Regions from separate parts of the Streptomyces sp. ISL-99 genome, predicted to be linked through region 1. Evidence: riboswitches for the same ligand, from Rfam matches in the RefSeq annotation. Region 1 holds a riboswitch; each other region holds the start of a gene.
The links. Region 1 has a riboswitch for thiamine pyrophosphate ahead of J7E91_RS28185 (thiamine ABC transporter substrate binding subunit). Riboswitches for the same ligand answer to the same signal wherever they lie in the genome.
Positions count from the first base shown of each region.

Region 2: linked by a shared signal. The riboswitch ahead of thiC (phosphomethylpyrimidine synthase ThiC) and the one ahead of J7E91_RS28185 (thiamine ABC transporter substrate binding subunit) in region 1 are both predicted to bind thiamine pyrophosphate.
Region 3: linked by a shared signal. The riboswitch ahead of thiO (glycine oxidase ThiO) and the one ahead of J7E91_RS28185 (thiamine ABC transporter substrate binding subunit) in region 1 are both predicted to bind thiamine pyrophosphate.

Region 1 covers NZ_JAGGPC010000048.1:118,586-125,858, reverse strand. Annotated here, with positions in the region: gene J7E91_RS28195 (ABC transporter ATP-binding protein) at 1-142, opposite strand, end outside; gene J7E91_RS28190 (iron ABC transporter permease) at 142-1,761, opposite strand; gene J7E91_RS28185 (thiamine ABC transporter substrate binding subunit) at 1,800-2,894, opposite strand; TPP riboswitch at 2,968-3,071, opposite strand; gene rlmN (23S rRNA (adenine(2503)-C(2))-methyltransferase RlmN) at 3,112-4,218, opposite strand; gene J7E91_RS28175 (phosphatidate cytidylyltransferase) at 4,384-5,382, opposite strand; gene frr (ribosome recycling factor) at 5,382-5,939, opposite strand; gene pyrH (UMP kinase) at 6,070-6,825, opposite strand; gene tsf (translation elongation factor Ts) at 6,983-7,273, opposite strand, start outside.
Region 2 covers NZ_JAGGPC010000023.1:119,355-126,627, reverse strand. Annotated here, with positions in the region: gene J7E91_RS15125 (IclR family transcriptional regulator) at 1-211, shown strand, start outside; gene J7E91_RS15120 (SsgA family sporulation/cell division regulator) at 290-727, shown strand; gene J7E91_RS15115 (YibE/F family protein) at 752-2,125, opposite strand; TPP riboswitch at 2,197-2,334, shown strand; gene thiC (phosphomethylpyrimidine synthase ThiC) at 2,327-4,102, shown strand; gene J7E91_RS15105 (DUF4241 domain-containing protein) at 4,216-5,478, shown strand; gene J7E91_RS15100 (hypothetical protein) at 5,570-6,676, shown strand; gene J7E91_RS15095 (hypothetical protein) at 6,677-7,273, opposite strand, start outside.
Region 3 covers NZ_JAGGPC010000015.1:135,261-142,533, forward strand. Annotated here, with positions in the region: gene pknB (Stk1 family PASTA domain-containing Ser/Thr kinase) at 1-1,545, opposite strand, end outside; gene J7E91_RS09990 (thiazole synthase) at 1,827-2,621, opposite strand; gene thiS (sulfur carrier protein ThiS) at 2,625-2,825, opposite strand; gene thiO (glycine oxidase ThiO) at 2,822-4,048, opposite strand; TPP riboswitch at 4,046-4,158, opposite strand; gene J7E91_RS10005 (hypothetical protein) at 4,253-4,603, shown strand; gene J7E91_RS10010 (FAD-dependent oxidoreductase) at 4,722-5,888, shown strand; gene J7E91_RS10015 (Rv2175c family DNA-binding protein) at 5,957-6,322, shown strand; gene thiE (thiamine phosphate synthase) at 6,400-7,092, shown strand; gene metF (methylenetetrahydrofolate reductase [NAD(P)H]) at 7,203-7,273, shown strand, end outside.

The sequences.
Region 1 (7,273 bases):
CGACGACCCGCAGCAGCGTGGACTTCCCGCTGCCGCTCGGCCCGAGCACGCACACGATCTCGTGGTCGGCGACCTCCAGGTTTACGTCGTCGAGCACGGCTCGCTTCCCGAACCGCACGGTCGCCCCGTCCAGCCGCAACATCAGAACTCCCCGGATCCGGTTCGGTCGGGCCGCATGCGTTCCAGGACCAGCAGCGACACCGCGCACACCACCATCAAAATCGTGCTCAGGGCCATCGCCTGCCCGTAGTTCAGGTCCCCCGCCCGCCCCAGCAGCCGCGCCACGGCCACCGGCAGCGTCGGATTGTCGGGCCGCGCGATGAACACGGTCGCCCCGAACTCGCCCAGCGATACGGCGAAGGCGAACCCGGCGGCGACGAGCAGCGCCCGCCGCACCATCGGCAGGTCGACCTCCCGCCACGCCCGCAGCGGCGAGGCCCCGAGCACGGCCGCCGCCTCGCGCAGCCTCGCGTCGACCGCCCGCAGTACGGGCAGCATCGTGCGTACGACGAACGGCACACCCACCAGCGCCTGCGCGAGTGGCACCAGAATCCACGACGTACGCAGATCCAGCGGCGGCCGGTCGAGCGTGATGAGGAAACCGAAGCCCACCGTCACGGCCGACACGCCCAGCGGCAGCATCAGCAGCGCGTCGAAGCCGCACACGAGCCGCCCCGCCCGCCGGGTGAGGGCCGCCGCCGCGAGCCCGCCGACCACCAGCGCGATGGCGGTCGCGGCCAGGGCGTACTCCAGCGAGTTCCACACCGCTTCCAGCGGCGGTACGAGGAAGGTGCCCCCGCTCGCACCCGCCGACTGAAGCGCCCGGTAGTACCCGAACCCGTACCCGTCGGGCCCGTCCAGCGACCGCTCGACGAGCACCCCGAGCGGCACCAGGATGAGCCCCGCAACCGTGGCGAGCACGCCGCCGAGCAGCGCCCACTGCCCTGCCCCGCGCGGCGGCCGCGCCGTCTGCGCCGCGTCGACCAGCTTCAGGGCGCTCTCCCTGCGCCGTACCGTCCACGCGTGTACGGCGAGGATCGCGCCCACCGCCGCGAACTGCACCAGCGTCAGCACGGCCGCCGTCGGCAGGTCCAGGAACTGCGCGGTCTGCCGGTAGATCTCCACCTCCAGGGTGGAGTAGGCGGGCCCGCCGAGGATCTGCACGACACCGAAGGAGGTGAACGTGAACAGGAAGACCATCAGCGCCGCGGCGGCCACGGCGGGCACGAGCGCCGGCAGCGTCACCCGCCGCCAGGCGGTGAACCGCCCGGCGCCGAGCACCCGGGCCGCCTCTTCCTGGCGCGGGTCGAGCTGCGACCACAGGCCGCCCACGGTCCGTACGACGACCGCGTAGTTGAAGAAGACGTGCGCGAGCAGGATCGCCCACACGCTGGTGTCGAGCCGTACGCCCCACAGCTCGTCCAGCAGTCCGCCCCGCCCGAGCAGCGCCAGGAAGGCGGTCCCGACGACGACCGTAGGCAGCACGAAGGGCACGGTGATCACGGCGCGCAGCAGCTGCTTGCCGGGGAAGTCGAGCCGGGCGAAGACGTACGCCGCCGGAAGCGCGATCAGCAGTGTCAGGGCCGTGGAGGCCAGTGCCTGCCACGCGGTGAACCACAGAACATCGAGGATGTCCGGATCGGCGAGCACCTCGCCGATCCGGCCGAACCGCCAGACGCCGTCCACCTTGAGCCCGCGACCGACGATCGCGGCCACGGGGTAGGCGAAGAAGGCCGCGAAGAACGCGACGGGCACGGCCATGAGACCGAGCCGCACCGCGCTCCCGCGCACGGCCTTGCCTACTTCAGGACGAGCGAGGACCACGACTTGACCCACTGCTCGCGGTTTTCAGCGATCTTCTCCGGGGCCACGGTCTGCGGCTTGTCGACGACCACGCCGTGCTGCGTGAACAGCTCGGGCAGCTTCGCGTCCTTGACCACCGGGTTCACGAACATGTTCAGCGGCATGTCCTCCTGGAACTTCTTCCCGATGAGGAAGTCGATGAGCGCCTTGCCGCCCTCCTCGTTCTTCGCACCGGTCAGCAGCCCGGCGAACTCGGTCTGCCGGAAGCAGGTGCCGGTCGCGACGCCGGTCGGCGCCTCCTTGGGCTGCGGCTTCGCGTACAGCACCTCGACCGGCGGGCTGGAGGCGTACGAGACGACGAGCGGCCGGTCGGCCTTCGATGCCTTGCCGCCGGCGGAGCCGGAGAACTCCTCGTTGTAGGCCTGCTCCCAGCCGTCGACGACCTTGACGCCGTTGGCCTTGAGCTTCTTCCAGTAGCCCTGCCAGCCGTCGTCGCCGTACTGACCGACCGTGCCGAGCAGGAAGCCGAGACCGGGCGAAGAGGTCCCGGCGTTCTCGGTGACGAGCAGGTTCTTGTACGCCGGCTTGATCAGGTCGTCGAAGGACTTCGGCGGCGCGAGCTTCTTGTCGGCGAAGTACTTCTTGTCGTAGTTGACGCAGATGTCACCGGTGTCGACGGGCGTGACGCGGTGCTTGCCGCTGTCCAGCTGCACCTCGGCCGGGACCTCGCCGAGCCCCTTGGCCTCGTACGGCGTGAAGATGCCGTTGTCGAGCGCCCGCGAGAGGAGCGTGTTGTCGACGCCGAAGAAGACGTCGCCGCGCGGGGAGCCCTTGGTGAGGATCTCCTGGTTGAGGGCGGCGCCCGCGTCCCCGCTCTTGAGGACCTTGACCGTGTAGCCGGTCTCCTTGGTGAACGCCTTCAGTACGGCGTCGGAGGCGTTGAACGAGTCGTGGCTGACCAGGGTCACGGTCTTGGACTTCTTGCCGTCACCGGAGCCGGAGTCGTCCTTGCCGCCCCCGCACGCGGCGAGCGTGGAGACGCCGAGCGCCGCGGCCAGAGCCGTGACCGCGAGCTTCTTGGTGGTGTGCACTGAATTCCTCCTGGGATGGGACATCCAGGAAGAGACGCGGCCCCGCCCGCGGAAAACGGGCAGGGCGCAACAGCTCGAGTAGTGACCGAACTTCCTACCCAGAATGACCTGGGCAAGGTTCAGAGGGTCTGCGGCGTACCGCACTCTCAGCGCTGTGGCGCTCCCCTGTCGGAATATGTAAATGTGCGGCCCACGTTACACGGGCCCTTTCCCCGGCCTATCGCTCGGTAGCCGCCAGCTGTCCGCACGCTCCGTCGATCTCCTGGCCACGGGTGTCCCGTACGGTCACGGGCACGCCATGAGCTGCGATCGCCTCGACGAACGCCTTCTCGTCCTCGGGACGGGAGGCGGTCCACTTCGAACCCGGGGTCGGGTTCAGCGGGATCAGGTTGACATGCACCCGCTTGCCCTTGAGGAGGCGGCCGAGCAGGTCACCGCGCCACGCCTGGTCGTTGATGTCGCGGATCAGCGCGTACTCGATGGAGATCCGGCGGCCGGACTTCTCGGCGTACTCCCACGCCGCGTCCAGGACTTCCCGCACCTTCCAGCGCGTGTTGACCGGCACGAGGGTGTCGCGCAGCTCGTCGTCGGGGGCGTGCAGCGAGACGGCGAGACGGCACTTGAAGCCCTCGTCGGCGAACCGCAGCATCGCCGGGACCAGGCCGACCGTCGACACGGTGATGCCGCGCTGCGACAGCCCGAGCCCGTCCGGCTCCGGGTCGGTGAGCCGGCGGATGGCGCCGACGACGCGCTTGTAGTTGGCGAGCGGCTCGCCCATGCCCATGAAGACGATGTTGGACAGCCGCGCGGGGCCGCCGGGAACCTCGCCGTCGCGCAGCGCGCGCATGCCGTCCACGATCTGGTGCACGATCTCTGCGGTCGACAGGTTGCGGTCGAGACCGGCCTGTCCGGTCGCGCAGAACGGGCAGTTCATGCCGCACCCGGCCTGCGAGGAGATGCACATGGTGACCCGGTCCGGGTAACGCATCAGGACGGACTCGACGAGCGTCCCGTCGTGCATTTTCCACAGCGTCTTGCGCGTGGTGTCGTCGTCGCAGCTGATGTGCCGCAGCACGGTCATCAACTCCGGCAGCAGCTCCGCCTGGAGCTTGTCGCGCGAACCGGCGGGGATGTCGGTCCACTCCGCCGGGTCGTGCGCGTACCGCGCGAAGTAGTGCTGCGACAGCTGCTTGGCGCGGAACGGCTTCTCACCGATCGCGGCCACGGCCTCGCGGCGCTCGGCGGGCGTGAGATCGGCGAGGTGCCGCGGGGGCTTCTTGGCTCCGCGCGGCGCGACGAAAGTGAGTTCTCCAGGTACAGGCATGGTTTATTCAGTGTCGCAGACAATTTGTGCACCACCGAAAGTGGCCATTGAGCAACCCCAACGGCGCCCAGCCACCTCCGCGAGAGCGGCGGCGGTTCAGCCGCAAAAAGGGGTAGGGGCCCGCCGTCCTGTGGACGACGGGCCCCGGACGCACAAACCTGCAGGTCAGCCCGTACCTACAAAGATGACCAGCAGCAGCCACACCACCGGAGCCGTCGGCAGCAGCGAGTCGAGCCGGTCCATGATGCCGCCGTGTCCGGGAAGCAGCGTGCCCATGTCCTTGATCCCGAGATCCCGCTTGATCATGGACTCGCCGAGGTCGCCGAGCGTCGCGCTCGCGGCCACCACGAAACCGATCAGCAGGCCCTGCCACCACGTTCCGTCGTGCACCAGGAACTCCATGCACAGCGCGCCCGCCGCCATCGCGAAGGCGACCGCGCCGCCCAGCCCCTCCCGGGTCTTGCCGGGGCTGATGCGCGGTGCGAGCTTGTGCTTGCCGAAGCGCCAGCCCACGGCGTACGCCCCGGTGTCGCTGACCACCGTCAGCAGCAGGAAGGTGAGTACCCGCTGCGCGCCGTCGTCGGCCGCCAGCATCATCGCGACGAACGTCGCCAGGAACGGCACGTAGAACGCCGCGAAGACGCCCGCCGTGACGTCCTTGAGGTAGCCCTCGGGCGACTCGGTCATCCGCCAGACGAGTACCGCGAGCGCGGTGAGCGCCATGGCGACCCACGCGCCCTCCGCGCCCCTGACGTACCCCGCCACGACCATCGCCGCGCCGCCGACCGCGAGCGGCACCAGCGGGGCCTTGATCCCCTTGCGCTCTTCCAGCCGCGAGGTCAGCTCCCACAGCCCGACCACCACGGCGACCGTTATCACGCCGAGGAAAGCGGCTTTCCAGATGAACAGCGACGCGATGATCACCGCGCCGAGTCCCACGCCCACCCCTATGGCGGCACGCAGATTACGCCCCGCACGCTTCTTCTGCGGGGGCGTCGGCGGGGTGGGCATGGGCTCCTCGGGAGGCACGATGGGCATGGGGCGAGTCTGCTCGGCCTGCTGCGCATCGTAGGCGGGACCCGCCGGGGCAGGCCCCTGGTCGGAGGGTCCCCACGCGGCGGCGTAGTCGCCCCGCGTCGGGGCCCCCCAGGAAGAGTCGTTCATCAGACCTCGAGCAACTCGGCTTCCTTGTGCTTCAGCAGCTCGTCCACCTGCGCGGCGTACTTCGCGGTGGTGTCGTCGAGCTCCTTCTCCGCACGGCGGACCTCGTCCTCGCCGGACTCCTTGTCCTTGACCAGCTTGTCGAGGGTCTCCTTGGCCTTGCGGCGGACCGCGCGGATCGAGATCTTGGAGTCCTCGGCCTTGGTCTTGGCGACCTTGATGAACTCCTTGCGGCGGTCCTGCGTCAGCTCGGGGAACGTCACCCGGATGATGTTGCCGTCGTTGCTGGGGTTGACGCCCAGGTCGGAGTCGCGGATCGCCTGCTCGATGTTGCGCAGCGCGCTCTTGTCGAACGGCGTCACGATGGCCATCCGCGCCTCGGGGACCGAGAAGGAGGCCAGCTGGTTGATCGGCGTCAGTGCGCCGTAGTAGTCAGCCACGATCTTGTTGAACATCGCCGGGTGCGCACGGCCGGTGCGGATCGCGGCGAAGTCCTCCTTGGCCACCACGACGGCCTTCTCCATTTTCTCCTCGGCCTCGAGGAGGATTTCTTCGATCACCACTTGCTCCTGCGTGTCTCGATCGGGCCCGGCATGAACTGCATGAACAGACCCTGTGAACCTGCGTCTGTGAGTGTGCGCGTCTTCTCTGCACGGTGTCCGACCGGCAGAGTGTTTGTCCATCCTCCGGTCAGGCCCGGGTGCCCCGGTCGCTCACGAGCGTGCCGATCTTCTCACCCTTGACCGCCCGCGCGATATTGCCCTCGGCGAGCAGCTCGAAGACGAGGATCGGAAGGTTGTTGTCCCGGCAGAGGGTAATCGCCGTCATGTCGGCGACCTTGAGGTCCCGGGTGATGACCTCGCCGTACTCGAGCGCGTCGAACTTGACGGCTGCGGGGTTGGAACGGGGGTCGGAGTCGTAGACACCGTCGACACCGTTCTTGCCCATCAGCAGAACCTCGGCGTCGATCTCCAGGGCACGCTGAGCGGCGGTGGTGTCGGTGGAGAAGTAGGGCATCCCCATGCCGGCGCCGAAGATGACGACCCGGCCCTTCTCCAGGTGGCGCACGGCGCGGAGCGGGATGTACGGCTCGGCGACCTGGCCCATGGTGATGGCGGTCTGCACGCGGCTGTCGATGCCTTCCTTCTCCAGGAAGTCCTGGAGGGCGAGGCAGTTCATGACCGTGCCCAGCATGCCCATGTAGTCGGACCGGGCCCGGTCCATGCCGCGCTGCTGGAGCTCGGCGCCACGGAAGAAGTTGCCGCCGCCGATGACGACCGCGATCTCCGCACCGTCACGCACGACGGCGGCGATCTCCCGCGCGATGGCGTGCACGACGTCAGGGTCCACACCCAGGCCGCCGCCGCCCGCGAACGCCTCGCCGGACAGCTTCAGCATGAAACGGCCGGTCACTTTGCCGTCGTCGCTCTTCTGGGTATTCGTCATGGAGATCTCCTAGTGCACATACGAAGAAGGCCATTGCCGGTGGGTGCTGAGTCCCGTGCGCGGCAATGGCCTCCTCGTAAGATCTGCGGTCGTCCGTTACGTGCGCGTCCGACTGCTGTAGACCCTAGCGGGGTCCACGCTCGATCGCTGAAACGGACTAGATGCCGACCTTGATGCGCGAGAAGCGCTTCAGGGTGACACCGGCCTCGTCCAGAACCTTCTGGACGGACTTCTTGTTGTCCAGGGCGTACGGCTGGCCGAGGAGGGTGGCCTCCTTGAAGAAGCCGTTGACGCGACCCTCGACGATCTTCGGGAGCGCGGCCTCGGGCTTGCCCTCGGCGCGCGTGGTCTCCTCGGCGACGCGGCGCTCGGCCTCGACGACCTCGGCGGGGACGTCGTCGCGGTCCAGGTACTTCGGAGCGAAGGCGGCGATGTGCTGGGCGATGCC
Region 2 (7,273 bases), on a different contig from region 1:
GACGCAGCGGATGCGGCCGGTCGTGGAACGCCAGGAGTACGCGATCGGATCGGTTTGTGCGGCCATTCCGATCACGGTCGGATCCACCGCCGCGACGATTGCTATTTCACTGCCCGCCGAACAGGACCAGCGGTTGCTTCCGGCCGTCGAACAATTACGCAGTGCGGTGGGCGGCCTGCTCGGCTCGTTCGCATTCTCTATCAGTATCTGAAATATCACTCCTTGTTTCTCTCCTTGTGCTTCAAGCACGATGGGTATTGCGGCCAGGTCACTAGGTGCGGGGTAAGCGATGCGCGAGTCGGTTCAGGCAGAAGTCATGATGAGCTTCCTGGTCTCGGAGGAGCTCTCTTTCCGGATCCCCGTGGAGCTCCGGTACGCGACGGGGGATCCGTATGCGGTCCGTATGACGTTCCATCTGCCCGGCGACGAACCCGTCACGTGGGCGTTCGGCCGTGAGCTGCTGATCGACGGTCTCGCCAAGCCGTGTGGCGAAGGCGATGTGCACATCGGGCCGGCCGACCCGGAAGAACTCGTGGATGTTCACATTCGCCTTCAGGTGGCCGGGGACCGTGCGCTGTTCCGGGCGAGCGCCGCTCCGCTGGTGGCGTTCCTCGACCGTACGGACCGGCTTGTGCCGCTGGGACAGGAGTGCGCCCTCGGGGACTTCGAGGGAAACCTGGACGAAGCGCTCGGCCGCATCCTCGCCGAGGAGCAGAGCGCCGGCTGAGCGCGCCCTGCGCCGGGCGGCCGGTCAGCGCTTGCGGCGCCGTCCCTTGCCGCCGCCACCGAAACCGCCGCCGAGTCCGCTACCGAAACCGCTGCCGGGACCGCCAATGCCGCGTGCGGGTGAAGCGGCAGCAGGCCCGTCCGGTGCCGGCCGGTCGGCCGAAACGACCAGCGCCGCGAGCGCGGTCGTCACCGGCACCGAGGCGACCAGCCCGATCGAGCCGACCAGTGTCCGTACGATCTCCTCCGCGACCAGCTCACTGTTGGCGACCGTACCCACGCTGCTCTGCGCGATGGAGAAGAGCAGCAGCAGGGGCAGGGCGGCGCCCGCGTACGCCAGGACGAGGGTGTTGACGACGGACGCGATGTGGTCGCGGCCGATGCGGATACCGGCTCGGTAGAGGGCGCGGGGGCCCATCGACGGGTCCGCCTGGTGGAGTTCCCAGACCGCCGACGTCTGGGTGACCGTCACGTCGTCGAGCACACCGAGCGAGCCGATGATGACGCCCGCGAGCAGCAGGCCGCTCATGTCGATGTCCGGGTAGAGGCCGTGGATGAGCCCAGTGTTGTCGTCCGTGTTGCCACTGAGATACGCCCAGCCGATGAAGAGCGAGCCGAGCAGCCCGATCAGCAGCAGTGAGATGAGCGTGCCGACTACGGCGACGGACGTACGGGCGGTCAGGCCGTGGCAGGCGTAGAGCGCGATCAGCATGATGGCGCTCGCCCCGACGACCGCGACGATCAGCGGATTCGAACCCTGGAGGATCGCGGGGAGGATGAACAGCGTCAGGATCGCGAAGGACACGGCGAGTGCGATCAGCGCCATCAGGCCCTTCATGCGGCCGACGACGATCACCGCGAGCGCGAAGATGCCGGCCAGCAGCGCCATCGGGATCCCGCGGTCCACGTCCGTCACCGAGTACTGGAGGTCGCGGGGCGCGTCGGGCGCGTACGCCACCACCACGCCCTGCCCCTCGTTCAGCTGTCTCGGCGCGTCCGGCTGGACGATCTCGGTGAAGGTACGGCCCTTGTCCTTGCCGGACGTGACCTCGACCGTCGCCCTCTCACAGGTGCCCTGCTGCGCCTGCTGGGCCTCGCGGCCGGACGGCGTGGACGTGTCGCCGGTCGGTGGCACCTGGGCGGCGTTCACGTCCTTGCAGTCGACCTGCTGAACCTGCGTCACCTTGCCCGACACGGTCTGCCGGTCGAAACCGACACCGGTGCGCTCGTGCTCGGGCGCGCCGCCGGGCCAGAGCACGACGAGGCCGATGAAAACGGCCGTGGCGAAGGGGATCAGCACCGCCGCGATGACCTTGCGCAGGTGCTTGGAGACGGGCGCGGCGGGCCCGTGACTGTGGGTGTGGCCGTGGATTTCGGGCGTTGGCTGTGGGGACGTCACCGACCGATCATCGCAAGAACGACGGGGGCCCTCTGTTCAGCGCGCCAGAAAGGACGCTAGCGTGGGGGCACCTTTGCACACGCGGGAGCTCGGAGCACCGGGCTGAGAGGGCGCTGACCTTCGTACGCAAATCCGTACGAAAGCCGCTGCGTCGACCGCCGAACCTGTTACCGGGTAATGCCGGCGTAGGGAGTAGGTCTCATGACCACAGCGGATGCACACACGCCTGCCACCAGCCAGGACGGCCGCAAGCCGGGCTGGCACAAGGGATACGTGACCGGGCCCGAGGGCTCGCGTTCGGATCTTCGCGTGCCGGTCCGGCAGGTGCACCTCACCAACGGGAAGGACGTGACGCTGTACGACACGTCCGGCCCGTACACCGACCCCACCATCGAGACGGACGTACGCCGCGGACTCGCGCCGCTGCGCGAGAACTGGATCATCGGCCGCGGCGACACCGAGGAGTACGCGGGCCGCCCGGTCCGTCCCGAGGACGACGGGATCAAGCACACCTCGCCGCGCGGGGGCCTTCGGAACCTCGACGCGGTCTTCCCGGGCCGTCCGCGCCAGCCCCGCCGGGGCCGCGACGGCCAGGCCGTCACGCAGCTCGCGTACGCCCGCCGCGGCGACATCACGCCCGAGATGGAGTACGTGGCGATCCGCGAGAACGTGGCGCCCGAGGTCGTACGGGAGGAGATCGCGGCGGGCCGGGCGGTCCTGCCGGCGAACGTCAACCACCCGGAGATCGAGCCGATGATCATCGGCAAGCGGTTCCTGGTGAAGGTCAACGCCAACATCGGCAACTCCGCCGTCACTTCCTCCATCGAGGAGGAGGTGGACAAGATGACGTGGGCCACCAAGTGGGGCGCCGACACGGTCATGGACCTGTCGACCGGCCGCAACATCCACACCACCCGCGAGTGGGTGCTGCGCAACTCCCCCGTCCCGATCGGCACCGTCCCGCTCTACCAGGCCCTCGAAAAGGTCGACGGCCGGGCGGAGGAGCTGACCTGGGAGATCTACAAGGACACGGTCATCGAGCAGGCCGAGCAGGGCGTCGACTACATGACGGTCCACGCCGGCGTGCGGCTGCCGTACGTCCCGCTGACCGCCCGTCGCAAGACCGGCATCGTCTCGCGCGGCGGCTCGATCATGGCCGCGTGGTGCCTCGCGCACCACAAGGAGTCGTTCCTGTACGAGAACTTCGAGGAGCTCTGCGACATCCTCGCGGCGTACGACGTGACGTACTCGCTCGGCGACGGCCTGCGGCCCGGTTCGATCGCGGACGCCAACGACGAGGCGCAGTTCGCCGAGTTGAAGACCCTCGGGGAACTCAACATGATCGCCAAGCGTCATAACGTACAGACGATGATCGAGGGTCCTGGTCACGTCCCGATGCACAAGATCAAGGAGAACATCGACCTCCAGCAGGAGATCTGCGAGGAGGCCCCCTTCTATACGCTCGGCCCGCTCACGACGGACGTGGCCCCGGCGTATGACCACATCACCTCCGGCATCGGGGCGGCGATGATCGCATGGTGGGGCACGGCCATGCTCTGCTACGTGACGCCCAAGGAGCACCTGGGTCTGCCCAACCGTGACGACGTGAAGACCGGCGTCATCACCTACAAGATCGCGGCCCATGCCGCGGATCTCGCCAAGGGGCACCCGGGAGCACAGGAGTGGGACGACGCGCTGTCGGACGCCCGCTTCGAGTTCCGCTGGGAGGACCAGTTCAACCTGGCCCTGGACCCGGACACGGCGCGGTCGTTCCACGACGAGACGCTGCCCGCCGAGCCGGCGAAGACCGCGCACTTCTGCTCCATGTGCGGTCCGAAGTTCTGCTCGATGAAGATCAGCCAGGACATTCGGCGTGAGCACGGCGGCACGCAGGACGAGATCGAGGCGGGCATGGCGGAGAAGTCCAAGGAGTTCGCCGCCGCCGGTAATCGGGTGTACCTCCCGATCGCCGACTGATCCGTCCGTCCCGCCCATATCGTCCATCTCCTCCGTCCCGTCCGTCCCTCGCCCCGGCCGCTGTCAGTGGGTGCCGCTACGTTGGCGGCAGAGCTGATGACAGGAGGCCCGGGGTGAGCGGGGCGGGGACAGTTGTGGAGATTGCCTACGGCGAGGGGTGGGACCTCGCGGCGCGTACGCTGCTGGGGCCGCTGGCCCCGGAGGCGGCGAGGGCCCGGGACGAGGCCGGGCTGCCGTACGTCGCGGTCTGCCGGGTACCGGGCGGGGACGGTCCTGCGGAGGTCCGCCTGGTTTCGTGGCGGGACCACTACGCGGGTGTGTGGGTGTACGACAAACAGGGCCGGCGTACGCAGCGCATCGAGCTGCGACTCCTCGACGGGGACCGGCTGTTCCGCCGGGAGACGGACAGCTGGCTCTACGCGGGCCCGGACATGCCGGAGTTCGACCGCGCGTGCCCCCGCGAGACGGTGTCGCTGCTTCCCGACGGGCGGGGGAGCAACTCGTGGCAGCCCAAGGGGGAAGAGGGCTCCATGCTCACCACTACGGCCGACGTTTCCGAGGAGCAGCGGTGGATGGACCGGCCGGCGTTCGGTGACTGGCCGCTGTTCTCCGCGCAGCGGCGCGGATTGACCGGGCCGGTCGTGTTCCACGACGCCGACGTGCCCGAGGGCGGTGCGGTCGGCCGCCCGGAGGACACGTGGCGCCCTCCCCGGCCGGCCGGTCCCGACCACCTGGAGGCACTGTTCCGGCCCGGTACGCGTATGTCCACCAGTCACTTCTCCGACATGACCGTCCTGGAACCGCGCCGCTGTGGAACACTGCGCGTCCCCAGCGGGGTGCTGGCCGTCGACTGTCCCTGTAACGACGGGAGGCCGAGGATAACGGTGGCTGTCCCGCCGGGTGCGTACGCACTCGAAGAGGCGCGGGTCAGCGTCGGTTACGACTGCGAGTGGACCGGCGGCTGGGTGACCCGTACGGACGCTACGGCGGTCCGGCTGCGGCTGAGCGACACCCCCGCCGCGTCCTGGGACATGGCTCTGGGAGAGGACGACGACATCCGGTTGCTCGGGGACGACGAGGCGTACGGCTTCGCAACGGACGCGGCGACCGGCTGCTTCGCCGACGCCGCGGCCTGGGAGCCCTTGCGGGGGCTCTTCGAGCGGGCCCTGATCCACGACGACCCGCACGCCGGCGAGCACCTCTCGGACTCCATGTACATACTGCGGACCACCGACCAGGCCACGGCGGCCGATCTCGTCGCCTTCGCGACGTGCGGGGACCGCACGTATCCCGTCTGGGTGGGGCGATCGGAGGCCGGGGAGATCGTCTGCGTGGACGTGGTGCTGGACTACCTGCCCGACCTCAAGGTGCACTGACCGGCCGGATCGCCACCGGCGCCGGCCCGCGCGGTAACGGAACAGGCAACAACCGCCCACCACTTGATCATTCATGTCTACGCTCCCCACCATGGGCGGAATCGACGTGGCCAATGGAGTGGTGGGCGCCGTGCTGGGCATGGTGTTCGCCACGCTGTTTCAACAGCCCTTGCAGGACGCCTGGTTCAGGATCCGCAGGCGCTCGGCGAGCGCGGTGCGCAGCATGCGCTCCCGTGGGGAGCCCAGCCGCGCCTGGACCACGTTCGCACTGGGGCCGCTCCACACCTCCGCCTTGATCGTGGAGGGTGACGGTGAGTCCACGATCACCAGCGAGGCCATACACATTCAGGTCCTGGACGACGAAATAGCCCTGCCCGCGGAGATGGCCGGCTGGCGTGAGGAGATCGCGGCCGAGAGCGATCGGCTCCAGGCCGAGGGCCGGACGCCCGTGTGGAACGGTCCGCGTTACGCCGTCGAGTCGTTCGGTATCTCCCGGTCCGCTCTCGACGAGCATCCGGAGGTCCACCTGCGGCTGCGGCCCACCGACTACTACACGTTTCTGGCGGCCCAGCAGCTCGACCGCCGGCTGACCGGCGGCGGCACGCCCCGCTCCCGCTACCTCGACCCCGACCGCCCCCTGGAAGCACCTGCCTTTCTCCAGTGCAGCTTCGGCGTCAACGTCGCCGTCGTGACCGCCGACGACATGCTGGTCGTCAGCCAACGCAGCGAACGGGTGCGGATGGCGCCGGGGGTGTGGAACTCCTCGGTCAACGAGGGGCTGTCCCGGCACATCGACTCCTCGGGCCGCAACGCACCGGACCTGTACGCCGTCGCCCGGCGTGGTATGCGGGAGGAACTCTCCCTGGAGCCGTCCGAGCACTCGCTCGCTCTGCTCGCCTTCGTGCTGGACGTCGACAGGCGCCACTGGAGCGCCCACTTCTACGCACGGCTCAAGACCTTGACCCGCGAGGGCGTCCAGGCACGCATGAGCCGGGGCGTCGCCGACCGGTGGGAACACCAGACGACGGAATTCGTCCCCTTCCGCCCGGCGGACGTGACCAGGTATCTGCTGCGTGCGGACCGGATACACCGGTGGGCTCCGGCGGCTCCGGCGCTGTTCCACCTGGCGCTGGTGCACGTCCACGGTCGCGCGTCGGTGGAACGCGCGGAGGCGCAGACCGTCCGGCGGCTCCAGTAGTTACTCGGGTTTGTGGTCGGGGCCACCGAAGTCGGGGCTGGAGAAGTCCGGGCTGGAGAAGCTCGGGCGCGGCCCCGGTGTGGTGCCGCCGTCCGGGCCGGGGCTGCTGTAGTCCGGTCGCGAGTACCCCAGGTCGGGCATACGGCCGGCGGGCCGGCGCGGCGCCGGGGCGGCCGGACCCGTACCCGGTTCGGCCAGGGCGGCCCGCAGGAAAGGTACGACGCCCCGCTCCAGCAGGGCGTGGCGCCACGCCTCGCCGGCCCGCTCCACCTCTGGGTTCCGCTCACGCTCACCTCCCCGCCCGTCGCGGCACGCCGTCGAACCGTTGCGCAGGGCCGTCAGGAGCAGGCCGACGGCGGCGGCCAGGAAGCCCGCCGCCGCGAGCGCCGCGAAGATCCAGCCCGCCGTCAGCAGCGTCCGGGCGAAGGCCGGTTCGGGCGTGAGCATGGTGAGGAGGTATCCGACGATCAGGAAGATCACCGAGGCGGTGCCCGCCAGCACGGGGGCCAGAACGGCGACGACGGCGGCCGCGCCCGCGCCCGTCGTCTCCGTCGTGGCGTCGCCCATGGCGAGGACGGAACCGGTGCCGTCGGCCGC
Region 3 (7,273 bases), on a different contig from region 1:
GGAGCCCTTGCTGACGACCATGGCGATCGCGGAGTCCGGGTGCCGCTCGGTGCCGGCGCGCGGGTCCGTACTCACGACGGAGCCCTGTGGTACGTCCTCGCTGAACGCCCTGGTGACGATGCCGGGGGCCAGACCTGCCTTCTTGAGCTCACCCTTGGCCTCGGCGAGCGGCAGCCCCTCCACGTCGGGGACCTTCACCGTCTCCGGGCCGCGCGAGACGACCAGCGTGACGGAGCCGTTGTCGCGGATGCGGGCGCGGGAGGCCGGGTCGCTGTTCATGACGGTGCCGCGTTCGTACGTCTCGCTGTACTCGCGCCGCACCTCCTTCACGTCGAGACCGGCGGCAGAGAGCCGCTTGGCGGCCTCCTTCTCCGACTGACCCAGGAGGGAGGGGACGCGGGTGAACTGCCCCGAGTTGATGTACCAGACACCGGCGCCGGTACCGAGGACGAGCAGGACGGCGGCGACGATCGCGAGCAGGCCGCGTCTCGGCGCGAAAGCGCGCCTCGGGGGCGCGGGCTGCGGCGGGGGCATCTGGAGGCGACTGGTGCGGTGGAGGGGCTCGGCAGTGCCGTTGCCGCTGCCGTCCCCATCGCCGTTCCCCTGCCCGATGGCCCGCGGGATGACGCTCGTACGGTCGTCGGCGCCGTTGTGCGTCACCTCCGCGCGGGCCTGCGGAGGCACCGCGTCGAGCTGCTCGTCGCTGAGCGCGGCGCGCGCTTCCCGGGCCTGCGCGAGGAGAGCCACGGCGTCGTACGGACGGATCTCCGGGTTGCGTGCGGTGGCGCCCGCGACCAGCTCGTCCAGCTCGACGGGGAGCCCGGGCACGGCGGCGGACGGGGCGGGCACGTCGTCGTGCAGGTGCTGGTAGAGCACCTGCGCGGCGGTGCCGCCGGTGTGCGGCTTGGCTCCGGTCAGCATCTCGTACAGCACGACACCACAGGCGTAGACGTCCGCGCGGGTGTCGGCGGTGCCGTGCTCAATCTGCTCGGGTGCGAGATACGAGACGGTGCCGAGGACGGAGCCGGTGGTGCTGGTGATCGTGTCGACGGCCCGTACGAGACCGAAGTCGGCGACCTTGACGCGCCCGTCGTCCCCGATCAGAACGTTCTCGGGCTTCATGTCCCGGTGCACGAATCCGGCACGGTGTGCCGCGCCGAGCGCGGCGAGCACGGGCTCCAGGATGTCGAGGGCGGCACGGGGCTGGAGGGCGCCGCGCTCACGCAGTACGTCACGCAGGGTGCAGCCGGCGACGTACTCCATCGCGAGGTAGACGTACGACCCGTCCGTCCCCTGGTCGAAGACGCCGACCACATTCGGGTGCGCGAGCCGGGCCACCGACTTGGCCTCCCGGATGAACCGGTCCACGAAGGAGGCGTCATCGGCGAGGGCGGGGTGCATCACCTTGAGGGCGAGCACGCGGTCGAGGCGGGTGTCGACGGCCCGGTAGACCGTGGCCATGCCGCCGACGGCGATGCGCGCATCGACGCGGTAGCGGCCGTCGAGCACGTGCCCGACGAGCGGGTCCTGAAGGGTCGTATCCACGGGGTGAGTCTACGAGCCGCCGCTGACACCTCTTGCGGGTGCGGGTTTGGTGGGGCGGCATTGCAGCGGAGCTGTGACAGCGGGGCGGAGGCGCGTACGGGGGCGCCTGTGGCGGGCCTGTTCCCCACCCCGCCCCTTCCCGAACCGGGGGCAAGCCCCCAGACCCCCGGACGCCCTACGGGCGTGTCCTCAAACGCCGGACGGGCTGGATTTGCCCGTTCAGCGGCACCATCCAGCCCCTCCGGCGTTTGAGGACCGGGGTCTGGGGCGGAGCCCCAGTTTCAGAACGCCGGGCGTTCCGGGTCCAGGGCCGCGCGGCCCGCCGCAGGCGAAGACGCCTCGGCGAAGTGCCGCCGGGGAATCCGCCCGGCCCGGTACGCCAGCCGCCCCGCCTCCACCCCGTGCCGCATCGCCTCAGCCATCAGCACCGGTTCCTGCGCCCGCGTCACCGCCGACGCCAGCATCACCGCCGCGCACCCCAGCTCCATCGCCAGCGTCGCGTCCGACGCCGTGCCCGCACCCGCGTCCAGAACGACCGGCACGCGCGCGTGCTCGACGATCAGCTGGAAGTTGTGCGGGTTACGGATGCCAAGACCGGATCCGATCGGCGACCCCAGCGGCATGATCGCCGCGCACCCCACATCCTCCAGCTTCCGCGCGAGCACCGGATCGTCGTTCGTGTACGGCAGCACAGTGAAGCCGTCGTCCACCAGCGTCTCCGCCGCGTCCAGCAGCTCGATCGGATCGGGCAGCAGCGTCCGCTCGTCGGCGACGACCTCGAGCTTCACCCAGTCCGTACCCAGCGCCTCCCGCGCGAGGCGCGCGGTCAGCACGGCCTCGCCCGCCGTGAAGCACCCCGCTGTGTTCGGCAGCACCCGGATGCCGAGCTTCTCCAGAACGGAGAGCACCGACCCCTGGACGCTCGGATCCAGCCGCCGCATCGCGACAGTCGTCAGTTCGGTCCCGGACGCGACCAGTGAACGTTCCAGTACGTCGAGGCTCGGCGCACCGCCCGTTCCCATGATCAGGCGCGACGAGAACGTGGCGTCGCCGATGGTCAGAAGGTCGTCGGCCATGGCTCAGCCTCCCTGGACTGCGGTGAGGACTTCGATGCGGTCGCCGTCGCCGAGCGCGGTGGAATCCCACTGACCGCGCGGTACGACGGTTTCGTTGAGGGCGGCGGCGACCCCCGAAGGGGCCCGCGTGAGGGTCGCGACGAGTGCGCCCAGCGTCGTACCGGCGACGACCTCGCGAGTCTCGCCGTTCACGGAGATGGTCATACGGGCTGCTCCTGCGGTACGGAGACGGGGGAGGTGGAGGAGACGGGAGAGGTGGGGGAGGTGGGGGAAGCGGGTGACGACGCAGGGGTCGGCGCGAAACGCAGTGGGCTGAACGGACGCGCCTCTTCCGGCAGCTCCCCGCCGGCCAGCACGTCAGCCATCGCATCGCCCGTGACCGGCGTGAGCAGCACCCCGTTGCGGTAGTGCCCAGTGGCCAGATGAAGCCCCGGCAGTGCGGTCGGCCCGAGCAGCGGCGCGTTGTCGGGGGAGCCGGGGCGCAGCCCCGCGCGGGTCTCCGTCAGCGGCAGTTCGGTGATCCCGGGCACCAGCTCGTGCGCGTCGCGCAGCAGCTCGTACACGCCGCCCGCCGTGACCGTCGTGTCCCAGCCGAGTTCCTCGCTGGTCGCGCCGACGACCAGCTCGCCGTTCTCGCGCGGCACGAGATACACGTGGCTGCCCCGCACCACCGCACGCACCGTCCGGCTCAGGAATGGCGCGTACGCGGGCGGCACGGCCAGCCGCAGCACCTGGCCCTTCACCGGCCGTACCGGCGGCAGCACCTCTTCCGGTACGCCGCCGAGCCTGCCACTGAGGCTTCCCGCCGCCAGCACCACCTGGCCTGCCGCGAGCTCCGTCCCGTCCGCCAGTACGGCCCCGGAGGCCCGTCCCCGTACCACTGAGAGCCGTTCGGCCCAGTCACGGTGCCAGACCACCCCGGCCCGCTCGCAGGCCGCCAGCAGGGCAGCGGCCAGCCGCCTCGGGTCGACCTGGTGGTCCCCGTCCACGCGCAGACCCCCGCGCACGCCCGGCGCGAGCATCGGCTCAAGACGGCGGCATTCGCGCCCCGTGAGCCACTCCGACTCCAGGCCGGAGCGGCGCTGGAGGGCGTGGAGTTCGCGCAGGTGGGCGCGGTCGTCCGTGTCGAGCGCGACGGCGAGTGTGCCGCAGGCGCGGTAGCCGGTGCCCTGCCCGCTCGCCGCTTCCAGCTCGGCGACGAACGCCGGGTAGCGCTCGGCGGACGCGAGATTGAGGCCGAGCAGCGTCTGCTCGCCGTAGTGCAGCTCGGTGACGGCGGCGAGCATTCCGGCCGCGACCCGCGCTGCACCGCCGCCCGGCTCCGGATCGGCGACAGCGACGCGCAAACCCCGCTGCGCGGCCCGCCACGCCGTGACCAGGCCGATGATTCCGCCCCCGACAACGAGGACGTCTGATGTACGCGACATGGGCGTCCAGCCCCTCCCTTCGCCGGCATGACCCGGATCAGGTTCGTACGGTCGGAGGCCGCCCAGCCTCCCTCTCAGCCCGGTACGCCCGGACTCCCGCGAGTGGTATGTCCTGCTGGGAGCCCGGTGATCTTTCCCCGGGCCGCAGCAGTACGGTGGCCACCCTAACGCCCGGCCCCAACGCGCTGTAAGGGAGCAATCGCTGTGGCCCGCTCGCTCGACGGACTCGTCCTCTCTCCGGTCGCCGACCAGGCACCCGGTCAGGTGGGGACCCGGACCCGGTTCACGTATCACGAGGACGACGGCCGGATCTGGGCCGAGTACGCGGGCGGCGACGTCGTACGCGGCCACCTCGTCGGCACGCGCGAGGGCGACGCGCTCGACTTCCGTTACGTCCAGCTCAAGCACGACGGCACCACCTCGTCGGGCCACTGCACGTCCACCGTCGTCGGCCTCCCCGACGGGCGCGTGCGGCTGGAGGAGACGTGGGCGTGGGAGTCCCAGGAAGGCAGTGGGACGAGCGTCGTCGAGGAGCTGCCGGCGGCGTTCCTGTGACGGTGTGTCAGAGATCTCCCCTTCGTGGCCTTGAGAGCGGCGGGACGTGCCGTCCTACAGTGACCGGGTGAGTGACCAGAGGCAGGCAGAGCGGCGCGTCGTCATCGTCGGCGCGGGAATGGCCGGCGTGCAGACCGCCGTGGCCCTGCGCGAGCAGGACTGGACCGGCTCCGTCACGCTGATCGGCGCCGAGCCGCATCAGCCGTACGACAGGCCGCCCCTGTCCAAGGCGGTGCTGCTCGGCACGGCCGAGGGGTCGGCCTTCGACGTCGATTTCGAGGCGCTCGGCATCGAACTCCACCTGGGGCGCGAAGTGACGGGCGCGCGCCCTGCGGCGCACGAGATCGACACCCCCTCGGGCCCCGTTCCGTACGACGTGCTGGTCGCCGCCACCGGTGCGCTGCCCATCACGCTGCCCGGCAGCGAGGGCGTTCAGGGGGTCCATCTCCTGCGCACCCTCGACGACGCGGCCCGGCTGCGGCCGGTGCTCGACCGGAAGCGCGACATCGTGGTCGTCGGGGCCGGCTGGATCGGGGCGGAGTTCGCCACGGCCGCCCGCGAGGCGGGCTGCGCGGTGACCGTCGTCGAGGCGGCGGACCGGCCGCTCGCGGGCACCATGCCCGCCGAGGTCGCCGCCCCCATGGCCGCCTGGTACGCCGAGAGCGGCGCCGAACTGCTCACCGGCGCGCCCGTCGCGCGGATCGAGCCCGGCACTGTCGTCCTCGCCGACGGACGGCGGCTCGCGGCCGGCGCGGTGGTCGTCGGCATCGGCGCCAGGCCCGCGACGGCCTGGCTCGCCGGCTCCGGCATCGCCCTCGGCCCCGACGGCTCCGTCACCGCCGACGCCCGCCTGCGCACCTCCCGGCCCGACGTGTACGCCGTCGGGGACTGCGCCTCCTTCCCCTCCGCCCGCTACGGCGAACGCCTGCTCGTCCACCACTGGGACAACGCGCTCCAGGGACCGCGCGCCGTCGCGGCGAACATCATCGGCGAGACACCGCAGGACTACGACCCGGTCCCGTACTTCTGGTCCGAGCAGTTCGGCCGCTTCGTGCAGTACGCGGGCCACCACACCGGCGCGGACACGACGGTGTGGCGCGGCGACCCGGCCGGCGCCGCCTGGTCGGTGTGCTGGCTGAGCAGCGAGGGGGCGCTCGTCGCGCTCCTCACCGTGGCCAGGCCGCGCGACCTCGCGCAGGGCCGCAGGCTCATCGCGTCGGGTGCCCGGCTGGACCCCGACCGGGCCGCCGATCCGTCCGTACCGCTCAAGTCGGCCACCCTTTAGGCGGTCACCGGGACCCGGACGGCAGGCCCCGACTACCGGCTGTCAGTCCAAGATGGCACGCTTGTCCCGTGACCGAGATTGACGCAAAGATCGATGCTCTCGTCCCCGCCTGGCTCAACCTCCCCGACATCGCGGAAAAGCTCGATGTCGAGGTGACGCGCGTCCGGCAGCTGGTCAAGGAAGGCCAGCTGATCGCCGTACGCCGCGGAGAGAACAGGGTGCTTCAGGTGCCTGCCGCCTTCATCGACGGCGACAAGGTGGTCAAGGGTCTCGCAGGGACCCTGACGCTCCTGAGGGACGACGGCTTCTCCGACGAAGAGATGCTCGAGTGGCTCTTCACTCCCGACCCGACCCTGCCGGGAACCCCCGCGCAGGCGTTGAGTGAGAATCGCGGCACGGAGGTGAAGCGGCGCGCCCAGGCGCTGGCCGTCTGACCTCAGCCGACACAACCGCACGCGGTGTGCGGGCCATCGCCGGCCCGCACACCGCCCACCAACGGGGGGACACCGCCATGCCCACGTCCGCGTCCACGTCCACGCACGCGTCCACGGACGGCGCCGCCGCGCGCGAGCGGCTCGCCGATGCCCGGCTGTACCTGTGCACGGACGCGCGCAAGCGACAGGGCGACCTCCCCGAGTTCCTGGACGCCGTCCTGTCCTCCGGCGTGGACATCGTGCAGCTGCGCGACAAGGGCATGGAGGCCGGCGAGGAGCTGGAGCACCTCCGGGTCTTCGACGACGCCTGCCGCAGGCACGGCAAGCTGCTCGCCGTGAACGACCGCGCCGACGTGGCCCACGCGAGCGGCGCGGGTGTGCTGCACCTGGGACAGGGCGACCTGCCCGTCCCGGCCGCTCGGGCGATCCTCGGCGCCGGCATCCTCGTCGGCCGCTCCACGCACGGCGAGTCCGAGGTCGACGCCGCCGTGGCCGAGCCCGGCGTGGACTACTTCTGCACGGGGCCCTGCTGGCCCACCCCCACCAAGCCCGGCCGGTACGCCCCGGGCCTCGGCCTCGTCCGGTACGCCGCCGGGCTGCGCCAGGACCGGCCGTGGTTCGCGATCGGCGGCATCGACGCGGGCAATCTCGACGAGGTGCTGGACGCGGGCGCCCGCAGGGTCGTGGTCGTCCGCGCGATCACCGAGGCCGACGACCCGGCCGCCGCCGCGGCGGCGCTGGCGAAGCGGGTCAGGGCGTACGCCGGATAACCGTCAACGACCGTCCACGGATTGTCCGATGGGTGGACAATAACCCGGCAATATGGACAAATTACCCGCTCCAGTGCGGGTCCTCGCTGAGCCCTGGTTAATCTGCGGGTATGGCCCTTGGCACCGCTTCGACCAGGACGGATCACGCACTCACCGTGCGTGATCTGCTCGCGACCGGCAA